DNA from 3 places in the Desulfitobacterium chlororespirans DSM 11544 genome. Region 1 is predicted to be linked to each of the others. Evidence: riboswitches for the same ligand, from Rfam matches in the RefSeq annotation. Region 1 holds a riboswitch; each other region holds the start of a gene.
The links. A riboswitch is a leader RNA that binds a small molecule or an ion and turns the genes downstream of it on or off. The one in region 1 is predicted to bind cyclic di-AMP.
Positions count from the first base shown of each region.

Region 1 (5,777 bases):
CCCGGGCTTTCTTGGCGATACCGCGGAAATAGAGCTTGGTGTGATCACGCTTACGGATGCGGGAAAACGGTTCACAGAACAGTTTCAAGAGTAACAAAGTTTTTCACCAGAGCTGCCGACAACAAATCTGAGTCCAAGGGATGTGAACCTTGGGCTTTTTGCATTTCAAAGAACAGTGTCGCCTATATATTCTTTGATTAATGAAGTTTGATTTCTGCGCACGCAAACACCATGCAAGATTTATTGTTAAAAAATTTGGAATATTTAAATAATTGATTGACGTACCTCTTCCTTCGTATTAAGATTAATTCAGACCGATAAAACTATGACCAGATATTTAAATAGCTCTGCCCAAAACAAATGCCAAAGTACCACAAAAATAAAAGCATATAAGGTGATGAGGGCCCAGGAGTCCAATGCCGAGGGGTAAGTATGGTTCGAAATTGTGACCAGATATTAATTTAACTCCTAAAAATCTTGAGGGAGGTGAGGAATTATCGGACTAATCTATAGATAGCCCTGCCATCAAGGAAGGGGTATAGACAGGGTTTGGGAGGAAAGTATTGAGAAGAAAAGAGGTTAGAACATGAGCAATGAGGTAGGTTTGAGGAGAGCAGAGTCGGGTTCTTACCATTTCCTGATTCGACGCGTCCATTCTCTCTTAGGGCTATTGCCCATCGGTATCTTCCTGACATTTCATTTGTTTTTAAATCTCTCGGCTCGTTTGGGACCGGGGCAATACGACAAAGTCATCCAGACCATGCAGAGTGTTCCGGGAATTTTTCTGATTGAGATGATCATTATCTTTGTTCCGATTATTTTTCATGCTGTTTATGGCAGCTGGGTGGTTTACACCGGTCAAAGCAATATCCTGCGTTATCAATATCCTCGGAACTGGTTTTATATTATCCAGCGGATCTCCGGTATCTATACCGTGATTTTCGTGGCTGTTCATGTTTTTGCCCTTCGCTTTGGGGAAGCCAGTTTTGCCGGGATGCAAAGCGCGGTTGCTAATCCCTGGGGGCTTATTTTTTATGCGATCGGGGTTGTCCTGGCCATTTTCCACTTCACCAACGGCCTCTGGGCTTTTGCCATAACCTGGGGAATCACCGTAGGCCCCCGGGCACAGCAGATCTGGACTTATGCATGCCTGGCGGTCTTTGTTCTCCTGACGGCTATTGGACTTTATGATCTGACCGCTTTTATGTAAAAGAAAAGTTTCCTATGATCGATTCCCATAATGAATAAAGGTGAGAGGTGAAGAGGATGAGTAAGGTAATCGTGGTAGGCGGAGGACTGGCGGGTCTGATGGCTGCCATTAAGATAGCGGAGGAAGGAACACCGGTGGATTTATTCTCCTTAGTACCGGTGAAACGCTCCCATTCCGTATGTGCTCAGGGAGGAATCAACGGGGCGGTCAACACAAAAGGGGAAGGAGATTCACCTTGGGAGCATTTTGATGATTCGGTCTATGGAGGGGATTTTCTCGCCAACCAGCCTCCTGTGAAGGCCATGTGCGATGCCGCGCCGGGCGTTATCCATCTCATGGATCGTATGGGAGTTATGTTTAACCGGACACCGGAAGGGTTTTTGGATTTCCGGCGTTTCGGCGGGACCAAGCATCACCGTACAGCCTTTGCCGGAGCCACCACAGGCCAGCAGCTTCTCTATGCCCTGGATGAGCAGGTCCGCCGTTTTGAAGCGGCCGGCTTAGTCAGGAAATACGAAGGATGGGAGATGCTCTCTGCTGTTATTGATGAGGGAGTCTGCAAGGGAATTGTCGCCCAAAACCTTTATGATATGGAGATCCAAAGCTTTCCCGGCGACGCCGTCATAGTAGCTGCCGGAGGGTGCGGCATGATTTTTGGCAAGAGCACCAATTCCACCATTAATACAGGCTCCGTGGCCTCGGCTCTCTACCAGCAAGGGGTTAAATACGCCAATGGTGAGTTTATCCAGATTCATCCTACGGCCATTCCGGGGGAAGATAAGCTGCGGCTCATGTCCGAGTCGGCCCGTGGCGAAGGCGGGCGGGTCTGGACCTATAAAGAAGGTAAGCCCTGGTATTTCCTGGAGGAGATGTATCCGGCCTACGGGAACCTGGTCCCCCGGGATATTGCCACCCGGGCCATCTACCATGTGGTCTTTGATCTGGGTCTGGGAGTCAACGGTGAGAACATGGTTTATCTGGATCTTTCCCATAAAGATCCTCATGAACTTCAGATCAAATTGGGGGGAATTCTTGAGATCTATGAGAAATTCGTGGGGGATGACCCCAAAAAGGTTCCCATGCGGATTTTCCCGGCGGTTCACTATTCCATGGGCGGAATGTGGGTGGATTATGATCAAATGACCAATATCCCCGGTCTGTTTGCCGCCGGGGAATGTGAATATCAATACCATGGGGCCAATCGCTTAGGAGCCAATTCCCTGCTTTCGGCTATTTATGGCGGTATGATCGCCGGCCCTAAGTCCCTGGAGTACATTAAGAAAAATAAATCGGCAACCTCCAGCGGGCAGGAAGAAGCCTTTGTTCGTGAACGGAAGACTCAGGAGGAGCTCTGGAACAGTATTCTCACCATGAAAGGTGAGGAGAATCCCTACCATATTTATCAAGAGCTGGGTGATGTTATGACTCAAAATGTCACCGTCATCCGCTATAATGACAAACTGGCCGGGACGGACCAGAAAATCCAGGAGCTTATGCAGCGTTGGCAGAGGATCCGGCTCATTGATGATGTCCAGTGGAGCAATCAGACGGCACTTTTTATCCGGCAGCTTTGGAATATGCTGGAGCTGGCCCGTGTCATTACCTTGGGGGCCCTTAACCGCAATGAAAGCCGGGGAGCCCATTATAAGCCTGACTATCCGGAGCGGGATGATGCGAACTGGCTGAAGACCACCATTGCCACCTACACACCGGAGGGCCCGCGATTCAGCTATGAAGCGGTGGATGTATCACTGATTACGCCCAGACCGCGGCGCTATGATGTAGAGAAATAGGGGGGATAGCCATGTCAGGGCAGAAGATTGTCCGTTTAAAAATCCGTCGCCAAAATGCTCCGGACCAACCTGTTTTTTGGGAAGAGTTTGCGGTGGATTATAGTCCCAAGATGAATATCATTTCCTGCTTGATGGAGATTCAAAAAGATCCCGTCAATGCTCAAGGCCAAAAGACCAATCCGGTGGTCTGGGAATGCAACTGTCTTGAAGAAGTCTGTGGTGCCTGCACCATGAATATCAACGGTCAGGCCAGACAGGCCTGCTCGGCCTTAGTGGATCAATTGGAGCAGCCCATTGTCCTGGAGCCTCTCCGGAAATTCCCCATCCTCCGGGATCTTATGGTGGATCGAACTATTATGTTCGAGAATTTAAAGAGGGTTCACGCCTGGATTGATATCGACGGAACCTACGATCTGGGTCCTGGGCCCCGCATGGCTGAAGTGGATCGAGTATGGGCGTATGAGCTTTCCAAGTGCATGACCTGTGGGTGCTGCATGGAATCCTGCCCCCAAGTCAATTCCCGTTCCCGATTCATCGGACCGGCCGCGATTTCCCAGGCCCGCCTCTTTAACACCCACCCCTCGGGGGCTATGCATAAGCATATTCGCCTATCCGCCCTTATGGGTGATGGAGGGATCACCGACTGCGGCAACGCCCAAAATTGCGTACGGGCCTGCCCCAAGGAGATTCCTTTGACCACCAGTCTTGCCGATATGAACAAAGAGGTCAATAAATTTGCCTTGAAGCGATGGCTGAATACTTAAAAAAGTCAAGATGCAAGAAAATTTTTTATTGCAATCTGACAACTTAGATGTTAACATAAAGTTGTAACAACTTATAACAAAATAAGAGTTGTCAGATTGCAAGCTGTTTGCAATCAAGGCTGAATTTCCCAAAAAGGAAAACGGGGGAACCATCATGGGGGTTAATTATTGTCAGGGAGAGCAAACTCCTGGCAATGACGGAAAGGTATCATTCCGAACCCGGCAGCTAACCTCGTAAGCGTGTGAACCGTTTTAGTGTTTTTTATGCTAAATCAATAGTTAATGTTATGCGCTGCTTCTTCTTGGGCCTGTTCAGGCCCTTTTTCTATGCCTTTTTGCGGATTTCAGTCGAGAAAAAGGAGGACGTTTGAATGAAAAAGTTACCAATGCTCAGAACTTTACTGGTGGGGATGCTGGCCTTTAGTGTCTTTGCCTTGGGAGGGTGCGGCTCTTCCGAGACCAACGGTGACGGGATGAGTACATTGGCAAAGGCTAAGGAGAAAGGAACCGTCACCGTTGGTTTTGCTAATGAAAAGCCCTATGCATATAAAACTGCCGACGGGGAGCTCACCGGTGAAGCTGTGGAAATTGCCCGGGCCGTCTTAAAAGAGCTGGGGATTAATGAAATGCAGGGGGAGCTTACGGAATTCGCCTCTTTAATTCCCGGCCTTCAGGCCAAACGTTTTGATATGGTTACCGCCGGAATGTTTATCACCCCCGACCGGGCCGAGCAGGTATCCTTTGCCAATCCCGAATACAGCATCGGGGAAGCCATTGCCGTCAAGAAAGGTAACCCTCTCGACCTGCATAGCTATGAAGATATCGCCAAGCACGGGACGGCTAAAGTCGCTGTACCTGGGGGAGCCATTGAGTATGACTACCTTGTAGCCAGTGGTGTCCCCAAAGATAGAATCGTGACCGTTCCGGATATGCCGGCAGCTTTGGCAGCCCTGCAGGCCGGGCGGGCAGATGTGATTACCGCTACCGGCCCTTCGATTCAGGCTACTTTGGATACGGCCAATGACCCTAACTTGGAGCGGGTCATGGATTTCACTCAGCCGGTGATTGACGGCGAAAGTGTCAGAGGTTATGGGGCAACTGCCTTCCGCCATGAAGACAGTGATTTCCGGGAGGCTTTCAATGCCGAATTGCAGAAGCTGAAAGAATCCGGTGACCTTCTCAAGATCCTTGAATCCTTCGGCTTTACAGAGCAAGAGCTTCCGGGGGACATAACTGTACAAGACATTATTAAGTAGGAAGTGATGACCTTTGGCTATCTTAGACCTCTTGCCGACCCTGTTAAAAGGGTTGGAAATAACCCTCATCATCACTCTTCTGGCAACCCTCCTTGCTTTGGTGCTGGCTTTCCTGGCCGGGTTCGGCCGCTTGTCCAAATATCCGCCCATCTGCTTTCTGACGGCAGTCTATGTGGAAACCTTCCGGGGAACCTCCCTGCTTGTTCAGCTTTTTTGGATCTATTTTGCCCTGCCTCTTTTAGGCATCAGCTTGCCTCCCCTGGCCGCCGGAGTCCTGACTCTGGGTTTCAACTGCGGGGCCTATGGTTCCGAGGTGGTGCGCAGTGCTATTCTGGCTGTTCCCAAAGGGCAGACGGAAGCCGGGGTTGCCTTGAACTTCAGCCCCTGGCAGCGCATGCGGCGCATTATCCTGCCCCAGGCCTTTGTCATGATGCTGCCGGGGTTTGGCAATCTGCAGATTGAGCTGCTGAAAAGCACCTCCCTGGTCTCTTTAATCACCCTGGCCGATTTGACCTATCAGGCCTCCGTGCTTAATGCTTCCACTATGGAGACGACTTTAATTTACAGCTTGCTGCTTGTGATCTACTTCCTGATTGCCTGGCCCTTAACACGGGGGATCCGCTGGATAGAAAACAGGCTGACTGTAGGGAGGTACTAAGATGTGGAATTGGGATTTTGCCATTAAAATCTTCCCGGAGATATTTGCAGCACTAAAGATTACTGTGATCGCTACTTTTGCCGGATTCTTTCTGGC
Region 1 covers NZ_FRDN01000003.1:129,042-134,818, reverse strand. Annotated here, with positions in the region: gene BUA14_RS00625 (hypothetical protein) at 1-94, shown strand, start outside; gene BUA14_RS00620 (succinate dehydrogenase cytochrome b558 subunit) at 587-1,210, shown strand; gene sdhA (succinate dehydrogenase flavoprotein subunit) at 1,267-3,003, shown strand; gene sdhB (succinate dehydrogenase iron-sulfur subunit) at 3,015-3,767, shown strand; cyclic di-AMP (ydaO/yuaA leader) riboswitch at 3,875-4,022, shown strand; gene ehuB (ectoine/hydroxyectoine ABC transporter substrate-binding protein EhuB) at 4,139-5,023, shown strand; gene ehuC (ectoine/hydroxyectoine ABC transporter permease subunit EhuC) at 5,037-5,681, shown strand; gene ehuD (ectoine/hydroxyectoine ABC transporter permease subunit EhuD) at 5,683-5,777, shown strand, end outside.

Region 2 (5,777 bases), on a different contig from region 1:
CGAATAACAAGAATCCCATAGCCATCATCATACCCTGTCATCGGGTAGTAGGTAAAAAGGGCGATTTGGTGGGATATGCCAGTGGTCTTGATCATAAAGTGCGGCTTCTCGACTGGGAAGCAGCCCATCGTCACCAATAAGGCTCTATAAGTGGCAGTTTAAATAGTGGAGGTATTGAATTGAGCGAGAAGAAATTGTTCCAAGGTTTAGCTCATATTGGGATTAAAACAATCGATATGGATCAGGCTGTTGCCTTTTATTCTGAGGTGCTTGGCTTTGAACTCATCGAGCGGATAAAACCCGGGGATGTGGAGCTTGTTTTTATGAAGCACGGGGAAACCGTTGTTGAGCTGATTGAAATCAATGACCAAAGGAAATTCGGAGATGGCGTGGTCAACCATCTGGCACTGGGAGTAAAAGATATCTTTCAGGCGGTAGCCTGGTTGAAGGATCACCATGTAGAATGTATTGATGAAGAACCTCGTGAGATGGAAGGAGGACGCTATAATTTTTTCTTTAGAGGTCCCTCAGGTGAGAAACTGGAGCTATTCCAGGGATAATCAGCAGCTCAGCCGAGGAAATGGGAGGCAATACCAAGTTGAGTTACGGTAGGGAAGAAAAATCAAACTTTAATTGGCAAAATGGGGATAAACGTTATTTCACTTTAAACCAACATTTGCGCCATGTTTTTGGTGACAAAGTGTTCAAGGTATCCCTTGATGCAGGATTTACCTGTCCTAATCGGGATGGCCGGGTTGGAACGGGAGGCTGCATTTATTGCAGCGCGAGAGGTTCCGGGGACTTTGCCGGTCAGGCGGAGCAATCGATTCATGAACAATTCTGTGAAATCAAGGAGGTCATGAACCGGAAATGGTCCAGTGCCAAATATCTGGCTTATTTTCAGGCTTATACCAATACCTATGCCCCACTGAAGCGCTTGCGGGAGGTCTATGAGCAAGCTTTGGCGGAGGAGGGAGTGGTCGGTCTGTCCATTGCCACCCGTCCGGATTGTTTACCGTTTGAGGTGCTCGATTATTTGGAAGAGCTCAATCAGCGAACTTATCTCTGGGTGGAGCTGGGCCTGCAAAGTATTCATGATCGGACCATGGAATGGGTGGGGAGAGGACATACTTATAAGGATTTTCTTCAGGGTTTGGATAAGCTCCGCCGAAGAAACATACGGGTCTGTGCCCATATGATTTATGGGCTGCCGGGGGAAACCCTTGAGGATATGTTCAGCTCAGCACAAACTTTAGCCAAACTCGATGTGCAGGGAGTTAAGCTGCATCTTTTGCATGTGTTGCAGGGTACACCTTTGGCTGATATCTATGAGCAGAGCCCTTTTCCCTTACTCACTCAGGATGAGTATATCCAGCTGATTTGCGATACACTGGAGATCCTGCCTGAACAGACGGTTATTCACCGCTTGACTGGAGATGCTCCCCGAAAGGATTTGCTAGCCCCTCTGTGGAGTCTGAAAAAATGGGAAGTCCTTAATGCCATTGACCGGGAACTGGAAAGAAGGGGAACATGGCAGGGGAAAAAGGTGCAAAATAAAAACGGCTGACACCACCCATTCAATTAACGAAGTGGAATTAGCCGTAACTAGTTTAGCAACACAAGTTTTTGGACTTTGGTTAGATTATTAACCTTTCTCGAATAGTTTGGTGTGACTTTGAACATGGGGATAGTATGGATTCGCCGGAGAGGAGTCACTCTTATCCCGTTGAGAAGGAGTTCTAAGGGCAGGCGCTAAAGAGAGATAGCGCTTTAAGCTGTCGGTATGGGTCTGGAGGATGGCTTGATAAACTGGGTCAGGGGTTAGTTTTTGTGAATTCATACCGATTCCTCCTAACATAATTATTTGGACTTATTATTTCACCTTAGGTGGAAATTAGTTTAATGATTAGGATAATGCACAACTTTACCTTCCCAGGTTCTTATGACTGCTTCTTCATCGTTTAGGGAAATAAGGTATTGTGGTAAGATGGGGGTTTTGCCACCGCCTCCCGGGGCATTAATAATATAGGTCGGAATGGCCAAACCGGAGGTGTAGCCGCGTAAGCTTTCCATAATTCTTAACCCGTCCTGAATACGGGGAATAAAGTGGCTCGTGCCTTTAACATTTTTGGCGTGGAAAATATAGTAGGGGCGAACGCGAATTTTAAGAAGTTCTTGGTTAAGGCGTTTCATAATCTCTGGTTGGTCATTGATTCCTTTGAGAAGAACTGCTTGGTTGCCCAAGATGACTCCCGCTTTAATTAAGCGATCAGCAGCTTTTTTGGTTTCCTCAGTCACCTCTTGGGGATGATTGAATTGAGTATTGATATAAAGGGGTGGATATTTTTCAAGAATAGCGCAGAGCTCATCGGTAATGCGCATGGGCAGAGTGACGGGAACCCGGGTGCCGATACGTTTGATCTCCACATGCTTAATTTCATGCAATTCCCCCAATAACCAGTCCAGCATTTGATCGCTGAGAAGGAGGGCATCGCCGCCGGTGACCAGCACATCCCGAATCTCTGGATTGGAGCGTATATAATCCAAGGCGGCCTCCAGGTTAGCACGAGTTTCATGGAGGTCAATTTCACCGATATTCCGTCGGCGTTGGCAGTGCCTGCAATACATAGCACATAAATTGGTTACATTAATAATGAGGCGATCCGGGTAACGACGTGTGATGCAAGGCGCAGGGGATGTATACTCTTCTCCCATGGGATCTACTTCTCCGGAATCGTCGAGGATTTCTTCCACAGAAGGGAGACTTTGCAGACGGATGGGATCCCGAGGATCATCTTTATTGATCAGGCTTAAATAATAGGGTGAAACAGCCCAACGATAGACCTTGCCTACTTCGTTGATTTCATGTCTTTGCTTTGGGGTTAGGGGAAGCAGGGTGCTCAAGTTCTCAGCATCCTGAATGCGGTTTTTAAGCTGCCACTTCCAATCCTGCCAATCCTCCAGGTCGGCATCCAACTGATCCAATATAAAGTCTCGGTTTTCATTAAATTCTTCGCTCAAGGCAAGGCCGCAGGGAATCGTTTCTTTGCGCTTGTTGTAGGATTGAACTTTTTGTTTTAATTCCAAAGCCCTTGCTTGTGAAGCCTGTCTTGGGTTAGGGGGGAGAAATTCTACTGCCATAATGATTGCCCTCCTCTATTTGCAGATATAAAATAAGTCTTCAGAATCAAAAAAGAACCTCTCGGTTCCCAAGAAAAAGCATATTACATAATCAGGTGTTTACGCCTCATGTGCTTCAATGCTTACGAGGTTAGCTGACGGGTTCGAGCTGAAACATGCTCTACGTTTAAAACGATTCACCCCTGAATTGGTTCCCCCGTTTTCCCCTTGGGAAATTAAGCCCATATTAAGTTGCATAACTAACAACTTAATAGTATCATATGGGTTGGTGGCAGTCAATTGTATATTTTGTACATATGTTTATTTTGTATATAGGTTATCTTAGTAAAATTTATTGTGTAAGAATTTGTAGCTTATTTTAGTAGCAGAATTAAAGGTTAATGATAAGATGAATCAAGGAGAGGAATCCGATGGAATATAATGCACGTTATCAGGAAATTGCGATAGATATTGCTCATTCTATCGTTATGGGAGAATACCGGGAAGGGGAAAAAATTCATGGACGCTCTACTTTAGCGGGGCGTTATAATGTATCTCCGGAGACTATCCGGCGCTCCATTGCTATCCTCCAAACGATGGGCGTAGTCATGGTAAGCCAAGGGGTAGGGATTACGGTAGTCTCCAAAAGCATGGCGGAAAAATTTATGAGGGGTTTTGACCAGAAAGCAGAAATTCAGGTCTATTTTGATGAACTGAAAAAACTTATGGAACAAAGACGTGAGATCGATCAGAAGATCGATGCCCATCTCACCAAAATCGTGAACTATACAGATCGTTTGGCCAGCCGTTGGATGGATGTGGCCGAAATTGAAATCGCCAAAGGCTCCAGCGCCAAGGGCAAAACTTTAAGTGATTTAAAATTGAGGGAGAAGACAGGTTTAACGGTTGTGGCTGTGGTCAGAGGGGGAATCGAGCAATTTTCTCCGGGAGCGGAGTTTATCCTGGACGACGGAGATATCCTGCTGGCGGTAGGCTCTGAACAAGGTAAAGAAAAACTTCAGGAAATCCTTCGCTAGAATACAGGAAGTGGATAGCCATCTGTCGAAATTCTCTATGAATTCTAGAGGACATGAGGGATGATGGATGATCTTTGAAAGCATAGTCATACTCGGCGTGGAGTTGATGCTGGTCTTAGTAACAGGCCAGATGAATCTGTTAATTTTATTTTTAATCGGTAATACATTTTTTCTTTTATATCACTTAAATCTGGAATATAAAAAAGCTGCCCGGCAGGCCACAGAGCGAAACGCGGAACTCAGCTTTAAAATAGCCAACCAGACCCTTCCTTACTTGCGCCGGGGGCTTAATGAACAAAACGCAGAGTACATCGCTAAAATCATTCAAGAGATTGGCCAAGTGGCGGCTGTTTCGATCACAGATTGTGAAAAGCAGCTGGCCTATTTGGGTGTGGGATGCGATCAGCATCATCCGGGAGATAAGATTCTTACCCGGGCAACCCGGGATGTGATCCAATCCGGGGTTTATAAGATAGTGCGAACGCAAAAAGAGCTGAATTGCCCCAGACAAAACGTCTGCGATTGTCCACTGGCAGCGGCTGTCATCGTACCTCTGAAGTGTCAGGGGGAAGTAGTGGGAACCATGAAGCTGTATGAAACTAAGGATGGGCAGCTCTCATCGGATCTTATTCGCTTAGCTCTTGGGATGGCTGATCTCCTGGGGATTCAGATTGAATTAGCAGAGCTTGATCACCAGGCGAAACTGGCTGCGGAAGCACAACTGAATGCCTTGCAAGCTCAAATCAATCCCCATTTCTTTTTCAATGTTCTCAATACTATTATTGCCACCAGCCGTACCAGCCCCAATCGTTCACGACGATTGCTGATTCATCTTGCGGAATTTTTCCGCAAGGCCCTCAAATCCCACGGAAGCTTGATTACTTTGCGAGAGGAAATGAGCTTTGTCAAGACCTACTTAATTCTCGAAAAAGCTCGCTTTGGGCGTAAGCTTCATTTTAAAGGAGAGATTCCCGAAGAGCTCATGGATGCTTTGGTCCCGCGTTTAAGCGTTCAGCCCCTGGTGGAAAACGCCGTTAAACATGGGATTACGGAGAAAATCGGCAATGGAGTCGTCTCCGTGAAAGTGGAGCAAAAAGGTCAGGAGCTGTATATTATTGTGGGGGATGATGGCGTGGGAATACAGCCGGAACGTCTCCAGGAAGTGTTAAAACCCGGTGTTGGTTCAGGTAATGGAGTGGGCATGGCTAATGTCCATGAACGTTTAATTGGTCATTATGGTGAGGAGTATGGTTTGCAGATTGAGAGTCAACCTAATATCGGCACGACTGTAACCATGCATTTGCCCTTAACCACGATGGAAGATGAGGATATGTTGGAAAGGGCGTAAGGATTTTTAGGAGGTTTATAATGATCCCAGGAGTGGATATTGTCGAAATTCAGCGCTTTGCTAAAGCTTGTGAGCGAACACCTAAGCTTCGGGAGCGTTTGTTTACGGAACGTGAAATTGAGAATTTACAGCATAAAGCGATATCCAGCTGGGCGGCGCGTTTTGCGGGTAAAGAAGCGGTCCTTAAAGCTTTAGGGACAGGACTAAGAGGTCTTTCCTGGCATGATATTGAGATCCTCAGCAATGATTTAGGGGAACCTGCTGTATTCCTT
Region 2 covers NZ_FRDN01000005.1:341,022-346,798, forward strand. Annotated here, with positions in the region: gene BUA14_RS07470 (DVU0298 family protein) at 1-140, shown strand, start outside; gene BUA14_RS07475 (VOC family protein) at 180-560, shown strand; gene mnmL (tRNA modification radical SAM protein MnmL/YtqA) at 599-1,567, shown strand; gene BUA14_RS07485 (hypothetical protein) at 1,646-1,840, opposite strand; gene eam (glutamate 2,3-aminomutase) at 1,900-3,141, opposite strand; cyclic di-AMP (ydaO/yuaA leader) riboswitch at 3,246-3,373, opposite strand; gene BUA14_RS07495 (GntR family transcriptional regulator) at 3,552-4,157, shown strand; gene BUA14_RS07500 (histidine kinase) at 4,225-5,505, shown strand; gene BUA14_RS07505 (holo-ACP synthase) at 5,526-5,777, shown strand, end outside.
Region 2: it holds a riboswitch for cyclic di-AMP, as region 1 does, so the genes downstream of both, eam (glutamate 2,3-aminomutase) here and ehuB (ectoine/hydroxyectoine ABC transporter substrate-binding protein EhuB) in region 1, are expected to answer to the same signal.

Region 3 (5,777 bases), on a different contig from region 1:
TACGGGATCCCATAATGGCAAAACCCAGTTGATGATCAGCCTGATTGCGGATTTTGAAACGATTATTACCGATTCCGAGGTAGAAGCATTACTCTTAGAGTGCAATCTGATTAAAAAACATAACCCCAAATATAACATTTTATTGCGCGATGATAAAACTTATCCTTTTATAACCATTACTGATGAAGCACATCCGCGGATACTGGTAACACGACAGGTCAAAAAAGGGGCAGGAAAATACTATGGTCCCTACCCTAATGCTACAGCGGCTAAAGAAGCGGCCCGACTGCTCAACCGTCTCTTCCCTTTTCGCAAATGCCGGCAGATCCCCAACAAGCCCTGTCTCTATTACCATCTTGGGCAATGCTTAGGACCCTGTCAGGTAGACGTCCCCAAAGAATCCTATGACAAAATCCGTAAAGAAACGGCCGCTTTTCTTAAAGGAGATCAGGGAGCAATTCTTAAAGCCCTGGAGAAAAAAATGAAAGAGGCCTCAGAAAATCTGGAATTCGAGAGAGCCAAAGAATACCGGGACCTGATGGAGGATCTCAAAAAAGTAGGCGAAAAGCAGAACATCACCTTAAACGACTTTGTCGATCGGGATGTGGTGGGCTATGCTTATACTCAAGATCAACTCTGTATCCAGATCTTTTATTTGCGTCAGGGCAAGCTGCTCTCCCGCGATAATTTCATTTTCCCTTATTATGAGGAGCCGGAAGAAGCTTTTGTCTCTTTTCTGGCTCAGTTCTACACAGAGAGTTCTGCTCTTCCTCAGGAAATTCTCCTGCCCCCGCTGGATATCAGTGTTTTGGCAAAGCTCTTCCCTATGGTAGTGCCGCAAAAGGGACAAAAGCGGGATTTGGTGCAAATGGCTATGGAAAATGCTCAAACCACCTTACACGAACAGATTTCCATCGAAATACGCAACTTGACGGAATGCACGCAAGCTTTGGCGGAAATCGGCAATGCCTTAGGCATCCCTTCCCTCCGCACCATCGAGTCCTTTGATATTTCCAATATTGCCGGTACCCATAGTGTAGCAGGAATGATTCAGTTTCTTGATGGCAAACCTAATCGTAGCCAGTATCGCAAATTTAAGATTCAACCCATGCCGAATATGGACGATACGGCCTCCATGCACCAGGTGATTGAGCGCCGTTATGCCCGCCTCCAGCAAGAAAACCTGCCGCTCCCGGATCTGATCCTGGTGGATGGGGGCAAGGGACAGATCCATGCCGCCCTGGCTGCTCTCCACAGCTTAAAAGCTGCGATCCCTGTTGCCGGTATGGTCAAAAACGACAAGCACCAGACTTCGGCCTTAATCGACTCTAAGGACCGCATTCACTCCTTGGATCGCCGTTCCGCCGGTTTTCGTTTGTTGGAACGCATTCAAAACGAGGTCCATCGCTTCGCTATTACCTTCCATAGACAGCAACGGACTAAAAGCATGACCCTTTCCGAATTGGACGGCATAGCAGGGGTCGGTCCCAAGCGCAGACAACAGCTCCTTAAGTTTTTTAAATCCATAGATAGTATCCGCCAGGCCACCCTTGAGGAACTGCAGCAATCCGGCCTTCCTGCCCTGGCAGCTGCGGCGGTCTATCAACATTTCAACTCTCATAAGGAGGAAAGCCATGATTCTTAATTACCGTGTGGAACTCTGCCGCCAATGCTACTATAAGCGGATGAAGCAATGTGCCAAGACGGACCTCTATATCCACAACCAGACATCGGCGGAGCCCGGAGGGGAATGCAAGAGCTATCTGCCGGTGCCCTGGCTGCCTTATTGACGATTAAAGCCAAATTACCAACCGGTTGGTAATTTGCTTCCGATCCGAAAGGATGGTCATAGCATAATTTAGCAGACGGAAACAGAGCTGGGAGAGCTAAAAAGGAGTATCACTCACTGCTTTAAAAAAGCAATGAGGCGATACTCCTTTAGTCTATTCCCCATTATGTTCCTTTGTCCCTATTGACAAGCCTATGAACTAGAAAACTCTTCTGGCCCCAAGGTAACGACCAGCGTAATAACTGTCCGATAAGCCGGTGATCTTAATGCCACTGCTGGCGGCATGAATAAAGTTGTCTTCACCTATATAGATTCCCACGTGGGAGGCTCCGCTGTCGTAAGTGGCGAAGAAGACCAAATCACCGATCTGAAGCTCATCTTTGCTGACTGCTGTTCCTATTCCATATTGTGCGTATGAGGTTCGGGGCAAGTCAATTCCTGAACCTTTTAATACATATTGAGTAAAACCGGAGCAATCAAAGCCATTCGTAGTCGTCCCGCCAAACACATAGGGGGTACCGATCAGCTCTTGGGCATTGTCGCTGATTTCTTCAGCTTTGGAACTGCCGCCACGAGAGATTTCCTGGACAGGAGCCACTGCAGCTTGTCTCAAAGCCCGCTCTTGGGAAAGCTTTTCGATGTCCATCGCTGCCGTCGTTTCTTCAGGGGTAGTCACGGTATCTTCCTGAGCCGCTTCTGTAAATTGCTGTGATTCCCTCTGACTATCCATATCGGCAGCTACAGATTCCGAAGCGTAAGCTAAGGTCATTGCTGCTTCACGTTGCAGGATCACATCCTTTTTTTCTGCTTGAACCCCAGGGGAGAGTACCGTATCGGCAACAGTTTGAGTTTGAGCCTGAAACAATGAAGCGTTCCTTAAGAGAACAGATTCGGAGCCTGTAACAGGCACAGCGGCACTTCCAGGCCCATAGATGCCCGGGAGGCTGCTTACCAATAAGGTGCCGGATAACACCACACTGGCCACCCATCCCCTCTTAAAGGAAGAGTCCATGAATTTTCCACCTTTCGTCGCTTACGAGGTTAGTTGACGGATTCGGGCAAAAAGGTGCAAGCCCTACGCATGACTGCGATTCACCCCAAAAGATTATCCCCCGTTCCAGACACACGGTCCGGATTCAGCCCACATTCCTTATGCATTGTAGTATTCGCGGAAAATGCCTTTAATCCTTCACACAATTAATTATAAAAGTGATATATTTTGGAAATTTATTCTATTAATATCAGACTATTCACTCATCTGCTTTTTGTGCCTAAAGAAAAGGTTAAAGAAAACCCCGAAAGCACTGCTTTCGCACTTGTTGCTTCGCCGAGCTTTATGTTTTCACGCCCACAAAAGGCGAAGTCGCTGGTTCCCCTTATGCTTAGCAAGTATACAGCGCAAGCTTATACTTCTGAAAGTGCATAAACGTAAAAACACCTCTCTCACGAGAGGTGCTGCTCTTTGAGCCTTAGGACACCAACGAATAAATATTGCGCCATAGGTCAAGTAGGTTTTCCCACTGAGCTCCTGCAGTTTCCTGACAGGCGGTTTCCCTTTTTCCTCAGTCCAGAATGTCACCATTTCCAGCACTTGATCGCCACTAAGAACGCACTTTAATCCTCATTAGTTTTCGCTCTAGAAGTTTTCCTTCACGCTCCGTGACGGTCTAGCCTCTTTTGCAGAAAAGAATTTCAGGCAAACTTAAGTTCATCGGCCAATGAACAGAAGTTCCTTCAGCCCTCCCAACTTCTCCACCTCAAGGCAGGCTACACTGCACTAAGTTCCTTCCTAATGCAGGTTCATACCCCAAGCCGTAACCAAAAGCAGCCACGAACTTAGGCCTCCACGGAAGAGGGTATCGCCCGCATGCCATTGCAGATCCCCCTCATCCTTAACTCCCAGCAGCAACCCTCGACTGGGCGTCGAAAGCCACCACCAGGAACTTCATCGGTATGCCCTTAGCGGATTCTTAGGCCCGCCTTCGACAGTCATTTTACGCACTAGAATAGCGCACCCTAGCTCAAAGAAGATTACATCGATTATTGTACACTGAAACGAACAATTTTTAAAACGACCTTTGCCTATTCATATTCTCGATTGCCTTTGATAATGAATGAAAAGAAGCAGCAAATTGAAAAAGAGAGCTTTGCGCTCTCTTTTTGGCTTATTAAAGCAATACCGGCAAAATCAATGGTGTTTTATCAAACTGATTTGGCTTCAGATGCAGGTTTTCCGTCAGAAAAGATTTTTCGCAGCATTACTTCGATACTTCCGGGCAAGTCCCGTGCCGCTTGTTGGATCTGAACAGACCGCCAGTGGATTTCCTCCAATAAAACCTGTGTTCGCGGTGCGGAAATATAGGCTTGTGGCTGTTCCGGAGCAAATAAGCCTTTGGCAGCCATAAGTAAAATGAAAATGATTAAAATACGTCCCAACCAGCGCAATGGATATACTTCCTTTCCTCAAAAAAGATATATCCATAGTTTAACCAGCTTAGTTTTTTTTAAGCCTCATTTTCTCCAGCTCGGACCAAAAATTCTCGGAATACAAAAAGAGCGGTTCAAAAAGCACCCGCGCAGTCTGGGTGTGGATATGCTCATGGTAGTGGCGAATCCTTTCACGGTAAAAGGATTCACAGGAATCCGGCCCGAAAAAAGGTTTTCCTTCTTTTCCCAACCAGACAAAAAGCCTGGCAATCCCCATCGGACCTACAAAATCTAATTTATCGGCATCATAAAGAATCTTTGCTTCCAAGGTTTCCGGTTCATAGCCTTCCCGCGAGTGAGAAAGGACAGCAGCTTTAACAGCGTCAATGGTGTCTTCCGGGTATCCGCATTTATGCAGGATGCCACCGGCCAAGGCCGCGCCGCTCTCAGCATGGGTTTTCGATAAGGTTCCGGAACGGCCAATATCATGAAGAATAGCTGCCAGCTCCACAATCAATAGATCGGCACCCTCCTGTATCCCAATCTGCTTGCCCCATGCTCTGACCCGGAGAGCATGTTCCAGATCATGAGCCTGATCTTTACGGCCATAAATTCCCTGCACAGCGTTAATTACCTGGCTTAGAGGGTCTTGATTCGTTTCCGGCAAGGCAATCCCCCCGATCGGAATTTGCGTACAAAATCTTTTCAAAATGATCGATACTGCTTTGGGAAAGGTTTTTACCATAGCGTACTGTAAGCATATTGGCCGGATGGGAACATATCTCCTCATCATCCGTCTCCCTTATGTGCAAACCTGCGCTTGACATAAGGCGGTCCATCACTTCACGGTACTCCCAAACCCGCAGCCCTGTCCTTTCCAAATCCCAGTGCCAATAATACTCTGTAGCTATGACGACATGATTCTCCATGGCGGGATCGGAAAAAGCGACTTGCAGCAGTTTTTTCCCCACCCCAAGCCCCCGGACTTTTGGGGAAACCTCGATGGCCCCTAATTCCAAAAGTTCCGGAGGGCCTTTAGCCCACCGCTCAAAACAATCCGGGGGATGAAAGGTTACATAGCCCATAATATCATTCTCGATTCGGGCAATAATAATGCGGCCATCAGGAATTTCACTGATTTCAATCAAGGCTTCTTTTTGGCGCTTCGGAGGGCGGAATGCCCTCAAATCATCGTCAAAACTCAATAGACTTAAGCTCTCTGCCGTAACCGGCCCTTCAACAATAAGCTCCCCCTTGTGGGTCGGAAAGGTCTGTTTCACCCTGTATCCTCCTTACGCAACCTTGGTATGGTTGGTTATGGATTAAGATTATACCGCTTAAGCTTATTGTACAGTGTTGCTAAGGAAATGTTAAGAGCTCTTGCCGCTCTTTTCTTTCCTTCCAGTGTAAATCCATAGCGCTCCAAAGCACTTCGTAAAAGGATTTCCTCCATTCGCTCCAAAGGCATTACCCCGTGGCTGAAGCCATCTTCTTTGGATATTCCCAAATTGTCGCTAAGATGACGCTGGGAGATATGGGATTCGTTGGACAGGTGCATGGC
Region 3 covers NZ_FRDN01000012.1:138,345-144,121, reverse strand. Annotated here, with positions in the region: gene uvrC (excinuclease ABC subunit UvrC) at 1-1,645, shown strand, start outside; gene BUA14_RS28050 (hypothetical protein) at 1,635-1,790, shown strand; gene BUA14_RS18935 (C40 family peptidase) at 1,989-2,801, opposite strand; cyclic di-AMP (ydaO/yuaA leader) riboswitch at 2,805-2,941, opposite strand; gene BUA14_RS28300 (hypothetical protein) at 3,992-4,234, opposite strand; gene BUA14_RS18925 (HD domain-containing protein) at 4,284-4,883, opposite strand; gene BUA14_RS18920 (GNAT family N-acetyltransferase) at 4,843-5,496, opposite strand; gene BUA14_RS18915 (AAA-type ATPase lid domain-containing protein) at 5,532-5,777, opposite strand, start outside.
Region 3: it holds a riboswitch for cyclic di-AMP, as region 1 does, so the genes downstream of both, BUA14_RS18935 (C40 family peptidase) here and ehuB (ectoine/hydroxyectoine ABC transporter substrate-binding protein EhuB) in region 1, are expected to answer to the same signal.